DNA from 2 places in the Synechococcus sp. RS9907 genome. Region 2 is predicted to be linked to the other one. Evidence: predicted binding sites of a transcription regulator. Region 2 holds the regulator's gene; the other holds the start of a gene.
The links. The regulator HrcA, encoded in region 2, represses chaperone genes, less so after heat shock. The targets are predictions, from matches to a motif close to TTAGCACTCNNNNNNNNNGAGTGCTAA.
Positions count from the first base shown of each region.

Region 1: groES (co-chaperone GroES) is a predicted target of HrcA. The motif match lies at 4,688-4,714, and genes of this name have one in related genera.

Region 1 is NZ_CP047944.1:2,010,394-2,017,437, reverse strand. Features, by position in the region: gene SynRS9907_RS11130 (aminopeptidase P N-terminal domain-containing protein) at 1-1,043, shown strand, start outside; gene SynRS9907_RS11125 (TIGR01548 family HAD-type hydrolase) at 1,085-1,807, opposite strand; gene SynRS9907_RS11120 (30S ribosomal protein PSRP-3) at 1,910-2,425, shown strand; gene atpC (ATP synthase F1 subunit epsilon) at 2,595-3,005, opposite strand; gene atpD (F0F1 ATP synthase subunit beta) at 3,080-4,543, opposite strand; gene groES (co-chaperone GroES) at 4,767-5,078, shown strand; gene groL (chaperonin GroEL) at 5,156-6,790, shown strand; gene SynRS9907_RS11095 (hypothetical protein) at 7,012-7,044, shown strand, end outside.
Region 2 is NZ_CP047944.1:2,328,711-2,335,754, forward strand. Features, by position in the region: gene sixA (phosphohistidine phosphatase SixA) at 1-415, opposite strand, end outside; gene SynRS9907_RS12690 (DUF3352 domain-containing protein) at 393-1,973, opposite strand; gene SynRS9907_RS12695 (rhodanese-like domain-containing protein) at 2,027-2,383, shown strand; gene hrcA (heat-inducible transcriptional repressor HrcA) at 2,383-3,357, shown strand; gene trpB (tryptophan synthase subunit beta) at 3,368-4,624, opposite strand; gene SynRS9907_RS12710 (translation initiation factor) at 4,723-5,049, shown strand; gene cysC (adenylyl-sulfate kinase) at 5,081-5,716, shown strand; gene SynRS9907_RS12720 (hypothetical protein) at 5,735-6,388, shown strand; gene SynRS9907_RS12725 (sulfotransferase family 2 domain-containing protein) at 6,410-7,044, shown strand, end outside.

The sequences.
Region 1 (7,044 bases), 320 kb from region 2:
CCGAAGGCGCGGTGGAGCGCTATGGGGCGGACCTGGCCCATCCGCTGGATCAGTTGAGCGAAAAACTGCCCGAGTACCTCGCCGGTGCCGAAGCCATTGCCTTCCGGGTGGGCCGAAACACGTCGGTGGAATCGATGGTGCTTTCGGCCTGGGGGCGGCAACTGGACACCTATGCCCGCACGGGGACGGCGGCCCTGGGCCTGGTGGCACCAACACCGATCCTGCATCGCCTGCGCCTGCGCAAGGAGCTCCATGAGTTGGAGCGTTTGCGGGAGGCCTGCCGCATCTCCTCAGAAGCCCACGAGCTGGCCCGATCGATCACCCGCCCGGGCATGAACGAAGCCGAGGTGCAGGCGGCGATGGAGGCCCACTTCCGCAGCAACGGGGCCCGCGGTCCGGCCTACGGATCCATTGTTGCTGGCGGTGATAACGCCTGCGTGCTGCACTACACCGCCAACACGGCCCCGCTTCAGGACGGCGACCTGCTGCTGATCGATGCCGGTTGTTCGCTGGAGGATTACTACAACGGCGACATCACCCGTACCTTCCCGGTGAATGGCCGCTTCACGGCGGAACAGCGGGAGCTCTACAGCCTGGTGCTGGAGGCTCAGGAAGCTGCGGTTGCCCTTGTGGCTCCCGGCGGCACGGCGGAGACGGTGCACGACACCGCCCTGCGAATTCTGGTGGAGGGCCTGGTGGACCTGGGCCTGCTGATCGGAGATGTGGACGGCATCATCGAGCGAGGCGACTACCGCCACTTGTACATGCACCGCACCGGCCATTGGCTGGGTCTGGATGTGCATGACGTGGGGGCTTACAGGCTCGGTGAGCAACCTGCGCCGCTGGAGCCAGGCATGGTGCTCACCGTTGAGCCCGGTCTTTATGTCAGCGATCGCCTCAGCGTGCCGGAAGGACAGCCAGAGATTGACGATCGCTGGAAAGGCATCGGCATCCGCATCGAAGACGACGTTGCCGTCACCGAGACCGGCCATGAGGTGCTCACTGCCGGCGCCCTCAAGAGCGTTGCTGCGATGGAGCGCTGATCGCCTCGATCAGCGGGGAGTTTCGCGGACCGCAGTTGCCCTTATCCCGCAGCTCCTTCCCAGTGCAAGACCGCTTCAGTGGTCGTCAGCACTTGATCGGCGCCCGCTTCCCGCAGCCGTTGCTCATAGATGTCGCGCGCCGCAGCCTGCTCTGGGGTTTGCAGGTGAGGCGGTGCCACCGCCAGGCTCACGAATGGTTGTTCCGGCCAGCGTTCCCGGGCCCGGATCACGGTGTTCACATCGGCCACGGTGTCGCCGAGATAGGCCACCTGAACTCCCTCGGCACTGGCCCCCAGTGCTTTGGCCAGGCGGATTAAGCCTGTCGGGTCCGGTTTGTCGGGGGCATCCCCCATCGCGATCAGGGGCGGGTCCTGGAGCCCCAGGCGCTGCTGAAGTACGAAGCGGGCTGAGGGTGGTTCAGCTCCACTCACAAATCCCCAGCGCAACTTGCGCTTCGACAGTGTGGTGAAAAAGCTGGCGTCCACCAGAAGAGGCTCATCACCGATGAAGCCCGTCCATTGGCTGGGGTCTCCATCCGGATCTCCGCCGAAGTAGAAGCCGCTGAACACATCGATCAGCGCGGCGCGATCCGGCAGCTCAGCACCATGACGCCGCAGCAGTTCAAGGCTGGCGTCCCAGTCGTTGTTCCAGGCTCCCTCAGCCTTCAACGCATCGATCACATCAGCGCTGGGCTGCCAACCGCAGTAGTGCTGCACAGTGCATTGAAGGGCCCGTCGATAGCTGCCCGCGACATCGCGGATCACACCATCGATGTCGAACAGCAGGATGGTTGGGGATCCCAGAACGTCTCATGGGGAGCGGCTGGTAGGTTAGTTGTTTGTATTTCTGTCTTGAGCGCTGACACCATGACGGTCACCGAAGGCGCTGCCCCTACCGACCAGGAGGTCGCGACTCCGTCCGCCGACGCGGCTGAAGGCGCCACCCAGGCAGCTGAAACCACTGAAAAGCCTGCAGCCAGCGAGGGTGAAGGCCGTCCTGTGCTGAAGGGCGCCGCCGCGGCTCTGGCCACGGCCACCATCGATGCTGATGGTGTTCCTTCCGGTTACACCCCCAAGGCCGATGAGGGCCGCTTCCTGCTGAAGATCCTCTGGCTTCCCGACAACGTGGCCCTTGCGGTTGATCAGATCGTTGGCGGTGGCCCCAGCCCCCTCACTTCCTACTTCTTCTGGCCCCGTGAGGATGCCTGGGAAAGCCTGAAGACCGAACTGGAAGGCAAGAGCTGGATCACCGACAACGAGCGGGTTGAAGTGCTCAACCAGGCCACTGAGGTGATCAACTACTGGCAGGAAGAGGGCAAAGGCAAGAGCCTCGACGAGGCCAAGGCCAAGTTCCCCGACGTCACCTTCTGCGGTACCGCCTGATTCCGCTTTTCAAGTTGATGATGCAAACCTGCCTTCGGGCAGGTTTTTTTATGCCTTCCCGTGGCTTGGCTGGTGTTGGGATGACGAAAGGACAAACCACACCACGAAAAAGGCCAGGGGCGGTAACCCCTGGCCTTTGGCGACGTCATCCTTGAAACAGGGGGATGAATCAGTCGGCGGTTTTGCTGGCCTGAAGGCGAGCGCGGGCTTCATTCAGCTGTTGCTGCGCCTTGAGTTTTTCCGGCGAAGCAGGTTGGCCTTCCATGCCAGCCACCACGGTGGAGGCCTTCTGGAAAGCGGCTTCGGCGGCAGCGGCATCGATGGAGCTGCCCAGTTCGGCCTTGTTCACCAGAACGGTGACTTCATCAGCATCCACTTCGGCAAAACCACCCATCAGAGCGATGGAGTTCCAGGCACCGTTGGCACGCACCCGCAGCACACCGATGTCGATGGCGGTGAGCAGGGAGATGTGGCCGGGCAGGATGCCGAGTTGACCGGTGGTACTGGGCAGGATCACCTCGTCGGCGCTGCCATCAAAGACGTTCTGGTCTGTTGCCAGCACGCGGAGGGTGAGGGACATGAACCTTGGTTCGAAAAGAGAACGGACTGTCGAGAAACACGTGATTGGGGGTGTGAATCACACCCCCGCAGGGATCACTTGGTTTCGGCGGCGATCTTCTCGGCCTTGGCTTTCACTTCCTCGATGTTGCCCACCAGGTAGAAGGCGGCTTCGGGGAGGCTGTCCAGCTCACCGGAAAGGATCTGGTTGAAACCAGCGATGGTCTCCTCCAGCTTCACGTACTTGCCGGGCATGCCGGTGAAGATTTCAGCCACGAAGAAAGGCTGGGAGAGGAACTTCTCCACCTTGCGGGCACGATCCACGGTGCGACGGTCGTCTTCCGACAGTTCGTCGAGACCCAGAATCGCGATGATGTCCTGCAGTTCCTTGTAGCGCTGCAGGGTGGACTGCACGGCGCGGGCGGTGCGGTAGTGCTCGTCACCCACCACAGCTGGCTGGAGCATGGTGCTGGTGGAATCCAGAGGATCCACAGCGGGGTAGATGCCCTTGGAGGCCAGGGCACGGTTCAGCACCGTGGTGGCGTCGAGGTGGGCAAAGGTGGTGGCCGGGGCGGGGTCGGTCAGGTCGTCAGCAGGCACGTAAACGGCCTGGATCGAGGTGATCGAACCTTCAACGGTGGACGCAACACGCTCCTGCAGGGCACCCACGTCGGTGCCCAGGGTGGGCTGGTAGCCCACAGCGGAAGGCATGCGGCCCAGAAGTGCGGACACCTCGGAACCGGCCTGCACGAAACGGAAGATGTTGTCCACGAACAGCAGCACGTCCTGCTTGTTCACGTCGCGGAAGTGCTCAGCCATGGTCAGAGCGGAGAGGCCCACGCGCATGCGGGCGCCGGGGGGCTCGTTCATTTGGCCGTAGCAGAGGGCCACCTTCGACTTGGACAGGTCGTCGGCGTTGATCACGCCGGATTCCTTGAATTCCTCGTAGAGGTCGTTGCCCTCACGGGTGCGCTCACCCACACCACCGAACACAGACACACCGCCGTGCTCCTTGGCGATGTTGTTGATCAGCTCCTGAATCAGCACGGTCTTGCCCACGCCGGCACCGCCGAACAGGCCGACCTTGCCGCCCTGGCGATAGGGAGCCAGCAGGTCGATCACCTTGATGCCGGTCTCGAACACCTTGGGCTTTGTCTCAAGCTCGGTGATGTTGGGGGCATCCCGGTGGATGGGAGCGGTGGCCGTAGTGTTGACGGGACCCTGCTCGTCGACGGGCTCGCCCAGCACGTTGAAGATGCGGCCGAGGGTGCCTTCACCAACGGGCACGGAGATCGGGGCACCGGTGTCAACGGCTTCCATGCCGCGCACCAAACCGTCGGTGCCACTCATGGCAACGGCACGAACCCGGTGATCACCCAGAAGCTGTTGAACCTCAGCGGTCAGGGCGACGTCGTCACCTGCGGGGTTTTTCCCCTCGATGCGCAGGGCGTTGTAGATCTTGGGCAGTTTCCCGGCGGGAAATTCCACGTCCAGAACCGGGCCGATCACCTGACGGATCACACCCTTGGTGCCAGCAGATGCAGGAGCAGAAGCGACCATAGGAAGGAGAGTTGCGGGAACAGGCGCTGCGCGCTCGGACCCATTCAGAGCGGCGCAACCATACCACCGCTGTGGTTGCACCCCCTCCGGTTCGGTCACCCGCACAGCTTGGGGTATGGCCCGGGGGGTGGTCGCTTGCATACGTTGGCACTCATCGGCATCGAGTGCCAACTCGCGTCGATGCGTGGCGCACTGCGCCCTGTCCCTGCTCCTGCAAGTACCCATGGCTGCTGTTTCTCTCAGCGTCTCGACCGTTAAACCCCTCGGCGACCGCGTGTTCGTCAAGGTCTCTGAATCCGAAGAGAAGACTGCCGGCGGCATCCTTCTGCCTGACACCGCCAAAGAAAAGCCCCAGGTGGGCGAAGTGGTTCAGGTGGGCCCCGGCAAGCGCAACGACGACGGCAGCCGTCAGGCTCCCGAAGTTGGTGTGGGCGACAAGGTGCTCTACAGCAAGTACGCCGGCACCGACATCAAGCTTGGCAGCGATGAATACGTGCTGCTGTCCGAGAAGGACATCCTGGCTGTCGTCAACTGAGATCAGCCCCGCTGCATTGCGGCTTGAGTCTCAACTCAGCCTCCCTTAACCATCCTCTTCATTAGGAACCGCCTTCCATGGCAAAGCGCATCATCTACAACGAGAACGCCCGTCGCGCGCTCGAAAAAGGCATCGACATCCTCTGCGAATCCGTTGCCGTGACCCTGGGCCCCAAGGGCCGCAATGTGGTGCTCGAGAAGAAGTTCGGTGCACCCCAGATCATCAATGACGGCGTCACCATCGCCAAGGAGATCGAGCTCGAAGACCACATCGAGAACACCGGTGTTGCTCTGATCCGTCAGGCCGCCTCCAAAACCAACGACGCTGCCGGTGACGGCACCACCACCGCCACCGTTCTGGCCCACGCCATGGTCAAGGCGGGTCTGCGCAACGTGGCTGCGGGTGCTAATGCCATCACCCTGAAGAAGGGCATCGACAAGGCGTCCGATTTCCTGGTCAGCAAGATCAAGGAAATGGCCAAGCCCATCGCTGACAGCAATGCCATCGCTCAGGTCGGCACCATCTCCGCTGGCAACGATGAAGAAGTCGGCAAGATGATTGCCGATGCCATGGACAAGGTTGGCAAGGAAGGTGTGATTTCCCTCGAAGAGGGCAAGTCCATGGAGACCGAACTCGAGGTCACCGAGGGCATGCGCTTCGATAAGGGCTACATCTCTCCTTATTTCGCCACCGACACCGAGCGGATGGAAGCCGTCCTCGACGAGCCTTACATCCTTCTCACCGACAAGAAGATCGGTCTGGTGCAGGATCTGGTGCCCGTGCTGGAGCAAATCGCCCGCACCGGCAAGCCTCTGCTGATCATTGCTGAGGACATCGAGAAGGAAGCCCTGGCCACTCTGGTGGTGAACCGTCTGCGCGGTGTGCTGAACGTGGCCGCTGTGAAGGCTCCTGGTTTTGGTGATCGCCGCAAGGCCATGTTGGAAGACATGGCTGTGCTCACCAACGGTCAGCTGATCACCGAAGATGCCGGTCTCAAGCTGGAGAACGCCAAGCTCGAGATGCTGGGAACCGCCCGTCGCATCACCATCAACAAGGACACCACCACCATCGTTGCCGAGGGCAATGAGGCTGCTGTCGGCGCCCGCTGCGAACAGATCAAGAAGCAGATGGACGAGACCGATTCCACCTACGACAAGGAGAAGCTGCAGGAACGCCTGGCCAAGCTGGCCGGTGGCGTGGCTGTGGTGAAGGTGGGTGCAGCCACCGAAACCGAGATGAAGGACAAGAAACTCCGTCTCGAGGACGCCATCAACGCCACCAAGGCGGCTGTTGAGGAAGGCATCGTTCCTGGCGGCGGCACAACCCTGGCTCACCTGGCTCCGGCCCTGGAGCAGTGGGCAGCCTCCAGCTTGTCCGGCGAGGAACTGATCGGCGCCAACATCGTGGCTGCTGCTCTCACCGCTCCGCTGATGCGCATCGCTGAAAATGCAGGTGCCAACGGCGCTGTTGTGGCAGAGAACGTCAAGGCTCGCGCTGGTGCCGAAGGCTTCAACGCTGCCTCCGGTGAGTACGTCGACATGCTGGCTGCCGGCATCGTCGACCCCGCCAAGGTGACCCGCTCCGGTTTGCAAAATGCCGCATCCATCGCTGGCATGGTGCTCACCACCGAGTGCATCGTGGCTGATCTGCCTGAGAAGAAGGAAGCAGCTCCTGCCGGCGGCGGCATGGGCGGCGGCGACTTCGACTACTGATCGACCTTCGGGTGGTCGGGAGGCCACCCGATCACCCGAACTCAAGTCATGCCAAGAGGTCCTGCGGGGCCTCTTTTTTGTGTTCGGATGCTGTCTTGTAAGAACTAGTTTTTACAAGACATATGGTGCCTGGGGGTCGGCGTTGGTTGCCGGCCATGAAGGATGTGAGGTGCGGAGAGGCGCCGGCTAGTGTCTTACTATGGATTGATCTGTCGGGACAAATGCCCCAGCGCCCCGGAGCTTTTGCCGCCCAG
Region 2 (7,044 bases):
GACGCAGCTGGATCACGCCGGCTTTCTTCAGCACCAGGGCACCCTGGGGACACCCCAGAAGACCGCAGGCCAGATCGCCAAGGTCCGGCTCATGGCCCACCAGGCCGATGGCCCCATCGAACGGCGTGAGCACCGTTGCCAGGTCCCCTCCCGGCTCGAGTCGTTCGTCAAGCGCGAGCGTGGAGGCGAGCCCCGCCTCCAGCGCCAGTTCAGCCGTTTGCAGGGCCCGGCGGTAAGGACTGGTCAACAGCCGATCCAGGCGCAGACCCCGTTTCACCAGGGCCGCCATCACCAGCCGGGTGCGCTGACGGCCAGCGGCGGTCAGGGCACGATCCGGATGATCACGCCCTGCCTGGCGGGGTTCGGCGATGCCATGCCGCAACAGAACCAGGTCAGCCGAGTTCGAGCCGGGCATGCAAGGGAATCTCGGTACTGCCTTGCTCCTGACGATCAACGTCGACGGCCACCGCAAGGCCGCGGACCTGATCCTGAAGCGGCCGCCCCGCCATCACCTGCAGCAGGGCCCAGGGCCGCCATTGCCCCAACAGTGCACGGGCAGGCTCATCCGCCAGCAGGAGGGCCTGCGCCGGTTGGGCGGAGGCTGTGAGCTCCTGCCACTGGTTCAAGCGGGGCTGGAGAGCACGCCCGTTCTGGCGCTGCGCCAACGCCATCAGAGACTCGCCCCACCAGTTCAACGCAGACGAGCGCACCTGAGCCACAGCCAATTGAGCATCCACCCCCGGCTGGCGTCCCCGCTGGCGCACCAGCCGCGTCCACACGCTCAACGCCTCGCCATCCCCCTCCAGTTCAGAACGGGTCAGGCCCTGCTCCTGCAGACGCGCATCCACCACATCCCTGGAGGGGCTTTGCGGGCGGGTGGCCAGCAGCCAGCCCTGGGGTTGGTCCTGCCAAAGCAGAGGACCGTCATCGGCTCCCACAACAGCCTCTGCCGCCGGCTGGCCCGCCAAGTGCTTCTTCAGCCATGGAGCGAACCATTGGGCCAGCGGATGGCTTTCGCTGGGATCCAACAGACGGGATGGACTCTGCAGCTGAGCCAGCCAGCGGGCATGGCCTCCGGCCGACGCCGTCAGATCCGTGAGCCCAGGCCAGGGGGCGGAGTCAAGGGCTTGCCGGAAGCCGAGGCGCCCATCCACCGCCAGGGTTGAACCCTCCGGTCGCAGTGATGCCACGAGTCCGCTCAGATCGTCCCGCTGAGCCACCAGCTCGGGCACCTGCAACCAATGCTCGAGGGCGTGGGGAGATGCCGTGAGCAGAGCCACGCCTTCACCGAGCTCAGCCACCTGACGCTGCAGGCGTTGATCCCCCAGCTGATGCTGATCCGGGAGCTGAGAGACATCGAGGGCCTGCTCCAGCACGCCCCGGCCTGAGGCCACCAGCAGCAGATCATCGTCAATCAAGGCCGTGGCCAGGGGTTGGGGGTCATGCCCCACAAACGCCCCCTGGCCGCTGATCACACCGATTCCGCGGTAACTGCTGATCTGCAGGTCGGTGCCCGCCAGGCTGCGGGTCTGCCAGAACCGTTGCAGAAAGCGCCGGGCGCCGTCGTCATCCCGACTGGTCAAAGCCAACACCCAACCGGCGTTGGAGGCTCCATCGGTGAGGGTGAGACTGACCTCCTCACCAAGCCAGGGCTCCAGCTCAAGGGCGAACTGGAGGCCCGCCAAGGCAAAGACGCCTTCACGCCACTGCCGGGCACCATCACGGGCATCGCGGCGTTGAGAGGCAGGGGCCACGGCCTGGGCATAGGCCGGCAGCCGTCCTGGATCGGCCAGCCAATGGAGCGAGAGATCAGCATCCCGGGGCACGAACCGGGCCGCCCGAGGCAGATGCAACGGCTGCTCCGCCAGCTGCAGGGGGCTCTGGCGGTTCATGGTCCAGAGCAGGCCAACGGCCAGCAGAAGCAGCGACAGCAGCACAGCACCGGCAGCGCTGAGGAAGGGGCGGGCCTTCATGGGCCGGCGGTCTCGGGTCGCCTCATCTTTGTCCATCACCGCAGAATGGCGCCATGGGCCAATCCCAACAACCACAACCAATCCAAGCCTCTGAACTGCAGCAATGGCTGCAAAGCGAGCGTCCTTCTCCGCAACTGGTGGATGTGCGCGAGGAGGCTGAGCTTGCGATCGCCGCCTTCCCAGGTGCGGTGCTGCACCGCCCCCTGAGCCAATCCAATGCATGGCTTGGAACACTGCAGGCCGACCTCAACCCCGATCAACCCGTCGTGGTGGTCTGCCATGCCGGCGTGCGCAGTTACCACTTCGGCCTGTGGCTGCTGGACCAACCCTGGGGCCTGGAGGTGTGGAACCTTGAGGGAGGCATTGATGCCTGGAGCCTTCAGGTGGATCCCAGCGTTCCCCGCTACTGATGAGCAAGCCCCTGTCCCTTCGGCAAGAACAGGTGCTTCAGGCGACGGTGCACCACTACGTCGACACGATGGAACCGGTGGGCAGCCGCACCCTGGTGCAACGCTTCGGCATTCCCGCCAGCTCCGCCACCGTTCGCTCCGCCATGGGGGCGCTTGAGCGCCGAGGACTGCTGCATCAACCGCACACGTCCGCTGGACGCGTTCCCAGTCCGATGGGATACCGGCACTACGTGGACGCGTTGCTGCCGGAACCTGGCATCGCTGTTCAACACCTGGAACGGGAGCTCACCGGCCTCAGTCTTCGTTGGGCCGGTTTGGACGACCTGCTGATGCATCTGGCTCGGCGGCTGACGGATTTCACCGGTCTGATGAGCCTGATCACCCAACCGCAGCAGGAGAACCAGCAACTGGAGACGATCCGTCTGGTGCCCAGCGGTGATCGACTGCTGGTGATGCTGGTGGAAGCCAATGGCCGCGCCAGCCACCTCAACCTGCGTCTGCCCCACGGAGCTGAAGCTGAACTCACCGCGATGGAACGCTGGGCGTCGGCCCAGCTCGAGCAGGGCGAACTGAACTGGGACGCACTGCCCAGGCAGCTGCAACGCAGCGGTGCTGTGCTGCGCAGCGCCCTGGACCAGCCCACCCCCGCCAACTCCACACAGGTGGTGGTGCATGGCCTTTCCAGGCTGGTGAGCGAACCGGAATTTGAAAGCACCTCCAGCCTTCGGCCGCTGCTGGAACTGATCGATGACCAACCCGCCACCTTGATCAGCCGCGGTGAATCCGCACGGGTGTGGATCGGCGACGAACATCCGCAGCCAGCCCTGGAGGCCTGTGCCGTGGTTCAGGCGCCCTACCGCTGCAACGAGGGGCTCGGCCATGTAGCCCTGGTGGGGCCGATGCGGATGGCCTATGCCACGGCACGGGCTGCCGTACAGAGGGTGGCCCGCCACCTGGAATTACTGCTGGCCTGAAGCTGAAGCCTCAGAGCTGATCCCCCAGCTTCTCCGCCACGGTGTTGACGTCCTTGTCGCCGCGGCCAGAGCAGTTGATCACCACTTCGGTGCCATTGGCCAGGGTGGGGCAAAGCTGCTCAAGCCAGGCGAAGGCATGGGCGGTTTCCAGGGCTGGAATGATGCCCTCAAGCTCACTCACCAGGCGCAGGGCATCGAGGGCTTGTTGGTCGGTGACTGCGGCGTACTCGGCACGTCCGATCTCCCGCAGGTAGCTGTGCTCCGGCCCCACTCCGGGGTAATCGAGACCTGCGCTGATGGAATGGGCCTCCATCACCTGACCGTCGCCGTCCTGCAGCAGCAGGCTCATGGCGCCGTGCAGCACACCGGCACGACCCTCGGTGATCGTCGCGGCGTGGCGACCGCTGGCCACACCATCACCAGCGGCCTCAACACCGATCAGCCGCACAGACGTGTCCTGAACAAAGGGATGGAACAGGCCCATGGCATTGGAGCCACCGCCAACGCAGGCCATCAGCACGTCGGGCAGCCGGCCGAAGGCCTCCTGACACTGCTGCTTGGACTCTTCGCCGATCACAGCATGGAAATCCCGCACCAACATCGGATAGGGGTGCGGACCAGCGACGGATCCAAGGATGTAGTGGGTGGTCTCGACGTTGGTCACCCAATCGCGGATCGCTTCACTGGTGGCGTCCTTGAGGGTTGCGGTGCCGGCCGTCACCGGTTGCACCGTGGCGCCCAGTAGACGCATGCGGAAAACGTTGAGAGCTTGACGGCGCATGTCTTCAGCGCCCATGTAGATCACGCACTCCAGACCGAAGCGGGCACAGACCGTGGCCGTGGCGACGCCGTGCTGCCCCGCACCGGTCTCAGCAATGATCCGCTTCTTGCCCATGCGCAGGGCCAGCAGGGCCTGCCCCAGGGCGTTGTTGATCTTGTGGGCACCGGTGTGGTTCAGGTCTTCCCGCTTGAGCCAGATGCGGGGGCCACCGTCGGCACGGCGGTAGTGGGCGGTGAGACGCTCGGCCTCGTACAACGGTGTCGCCCGCCCGACGTAGTTTTTGAGCAAGCGGTTGAGCTCGGCGGTGAAGGCCGGATCGTTCCAGGCCTGAGCCGCCGCTTGCTCCAGTTCCGCCAAGGCCGGCATCAGGGTCTCGGGCACGTACTGGCCACCGAATCGCCCAAAGCGGCCATGGGCACCGGGACGCACCGCTGGCTGCAGGCTGGAGGGATCCGGAGTGCTGGCGTTGGGCAGGGTGCTGGTCACGGATCCACGGCGGAGCGTCGGCTCAGCGTAAGCAGCCGGTCACGCCATGGGTGCCGCATGGGCGGTCATCGACAATGAAATCCGCTTGCGACGGATGGATGGCGAAGGGAGGCTGGCAGGAATTCAGCAGTGCCGAAAGCCTGCAGCGACCGAGCGGCCCTGCGGCTGAGCCCACAGCCAAGGCGCAGCAAATGGTGCGGGTGCAGCCCACCCGCGGTGGCAAAGGGGGCAAAACCGTGACGGTGATCCGTGGGCTGGAGCTGGATGCTGCGGGCTTCAAGGCGCTGCTGAAGAAGCTCAAAACACGCATCGGCAGTGGCGGGACCGTCAAGGGCGGCATGATCGAACTACAAGGGGATCAGGTGGATCTGACGCTCGAGCTGCTCAACAAAGAGGGATACCGGCCGAAACGGGCAGGAGGGTAGGGGATAATTACCAACACTTCACGCTGAGGCCATGACCGCCAGTCAGACCTACGGAGAACTCACCAACAAGGGTGCGTCCACCAACATCGCCTGGCATGAGGCCTCCGTGGGCCGCGACGAGCGCTCAAAGCAACGCGGACATCGCAGCGCCATTCTTTGGTTCACCGGACTCTCTGGCTCCGGCAAGAGCACCCTGGCCAATGCCGTCAATGCAGCCCTGTTTGAACGAGGACTGGCCACCTACGTGCTGGATGGCGACAACATTCGCCATGGCCTCTGCAAAGACCTGGGCTTCTCCGATGCCGACCGAGAAGAAAATATCCGCCGAATTGGCGAAGTTGCCAAATTGTTTCTCGATGCCGGGGTGATCGTTCTAACCGCATTTGTCTCCCCTTTCCGTGCTGACCGGGACAAAGCCAGGCAGCTTGTGAGCGACGGAGACTTCCTCGAGGTGTTCTGCGCCGCCGATCTCGAGGTTTGCGAATCCCGCGACCCGAAAGGCCTTTACGCCAAGGCACGGGCAGGCCAGATCAAGGAATTCACAGGCATCTCCAGCCCCTACGAAGCACCGGAGAATCCAGAATTAAAAATCGATACAGGCAAGCAAGAGCTGGGGCAATCTGTAGAGCTCGTCATCAAAGCCCTACAAGAAAACAGCGTCATCTGACAGGAATCAAAATCAACAATGCTTGTATCTCTTGAACATCAGTTCGCCTTTTTCTCTAACCCGAAATGCGCCACAACAAGCATTGAAAAATATATCTCCAAATATTGCGAAATCAGCATTACCTCCACAAAGCTAGGCAAACACACAACACCAAAAAATTTCAAGAAATTGGAATCCTTTTTGAAAACTGAATGCAATACACCTTTTTTTAAAAAAATCTGCACAGCACGCGATCCAGTTAAAAAAATTATCAGCTGGTACACATACAGGAGTCGTCCAAGGCTTAAATCCAAAAGACCAAAAAGATATCTAGGAGAAACAGATTTCAGAAGCTTTTGCAGGTCCCAAATGCAGCGATGCCCTGTAAGCTTTTACTATGAAAATGTTGCCAACAATTTTCTTGTCGACTTTGTTGTCCCAATAGACCACCTTTCAAGACTTGAGACGTTTTTTCAAAATAAGTTCAGTCTTAAGCATGGGTTTTCAAAAAAAAACACCTCCAACATCGAAACACCACAGTTAAATACATCGCAGCTTCACGAGATCGCCCTCTCAGAGCTCAACAATGCCAGCACAGAATTCCACAAAGGGATTGAAATATATACAACAATTTTAGATCATTACAATAAGGCAAATCATGATCAAATTATAAGAATAAGCAAAATATTCTGATTCAATCCATCTTTTCGTTTCATTCAAAACAATGCCTTCAAAAGTACATTTTTACACATCGGCAAAACCGGTGGAAGCGCCATCAAAGAAGCATTAAAGAGGGCTATCAAGGAGCAAGACATTTACGCAAATGCCAACAAACTAAAAGACAACACAGAACTGGAAATCAAGCGCTTAAGTGGCAGGTTTGATCAAATCATTCTCCATGGTCATGGCAAAACACTTAAACAAATACCCGAATCAGACTGGTTTTTCTTTTGCATACGCAACCCAATATCAAGATACGTGAGCGGCTTTTACAGCCGCAAAAGACAGGGCAAACCTCGCTACAATATCCCATGGAATATAAAAGAAAAGCGAGCATTTAAACACTTCAACACACCAAATGAATTAGCTGAAGCACTTAGCTCCGACAACCCAAAGATTCGACGAAGAGCTAAGCGCGCAATGAAAAATATCAGACATGTAAAGTCATCCCTTTCAAAATGGATTGCAAATCCTTCCTACTTTGAAAAGCGCGTACATAAACTTCTTTTCATTTTAGAACAAGAAACCTTGCGCGAAGATTTTCAAATTTTACTCCAAAATCTTCATTTCAAGAAAGAACTTAATCTCTCAACAGATAGGGCTGTAACGCACCAAGCCAATACCACAAA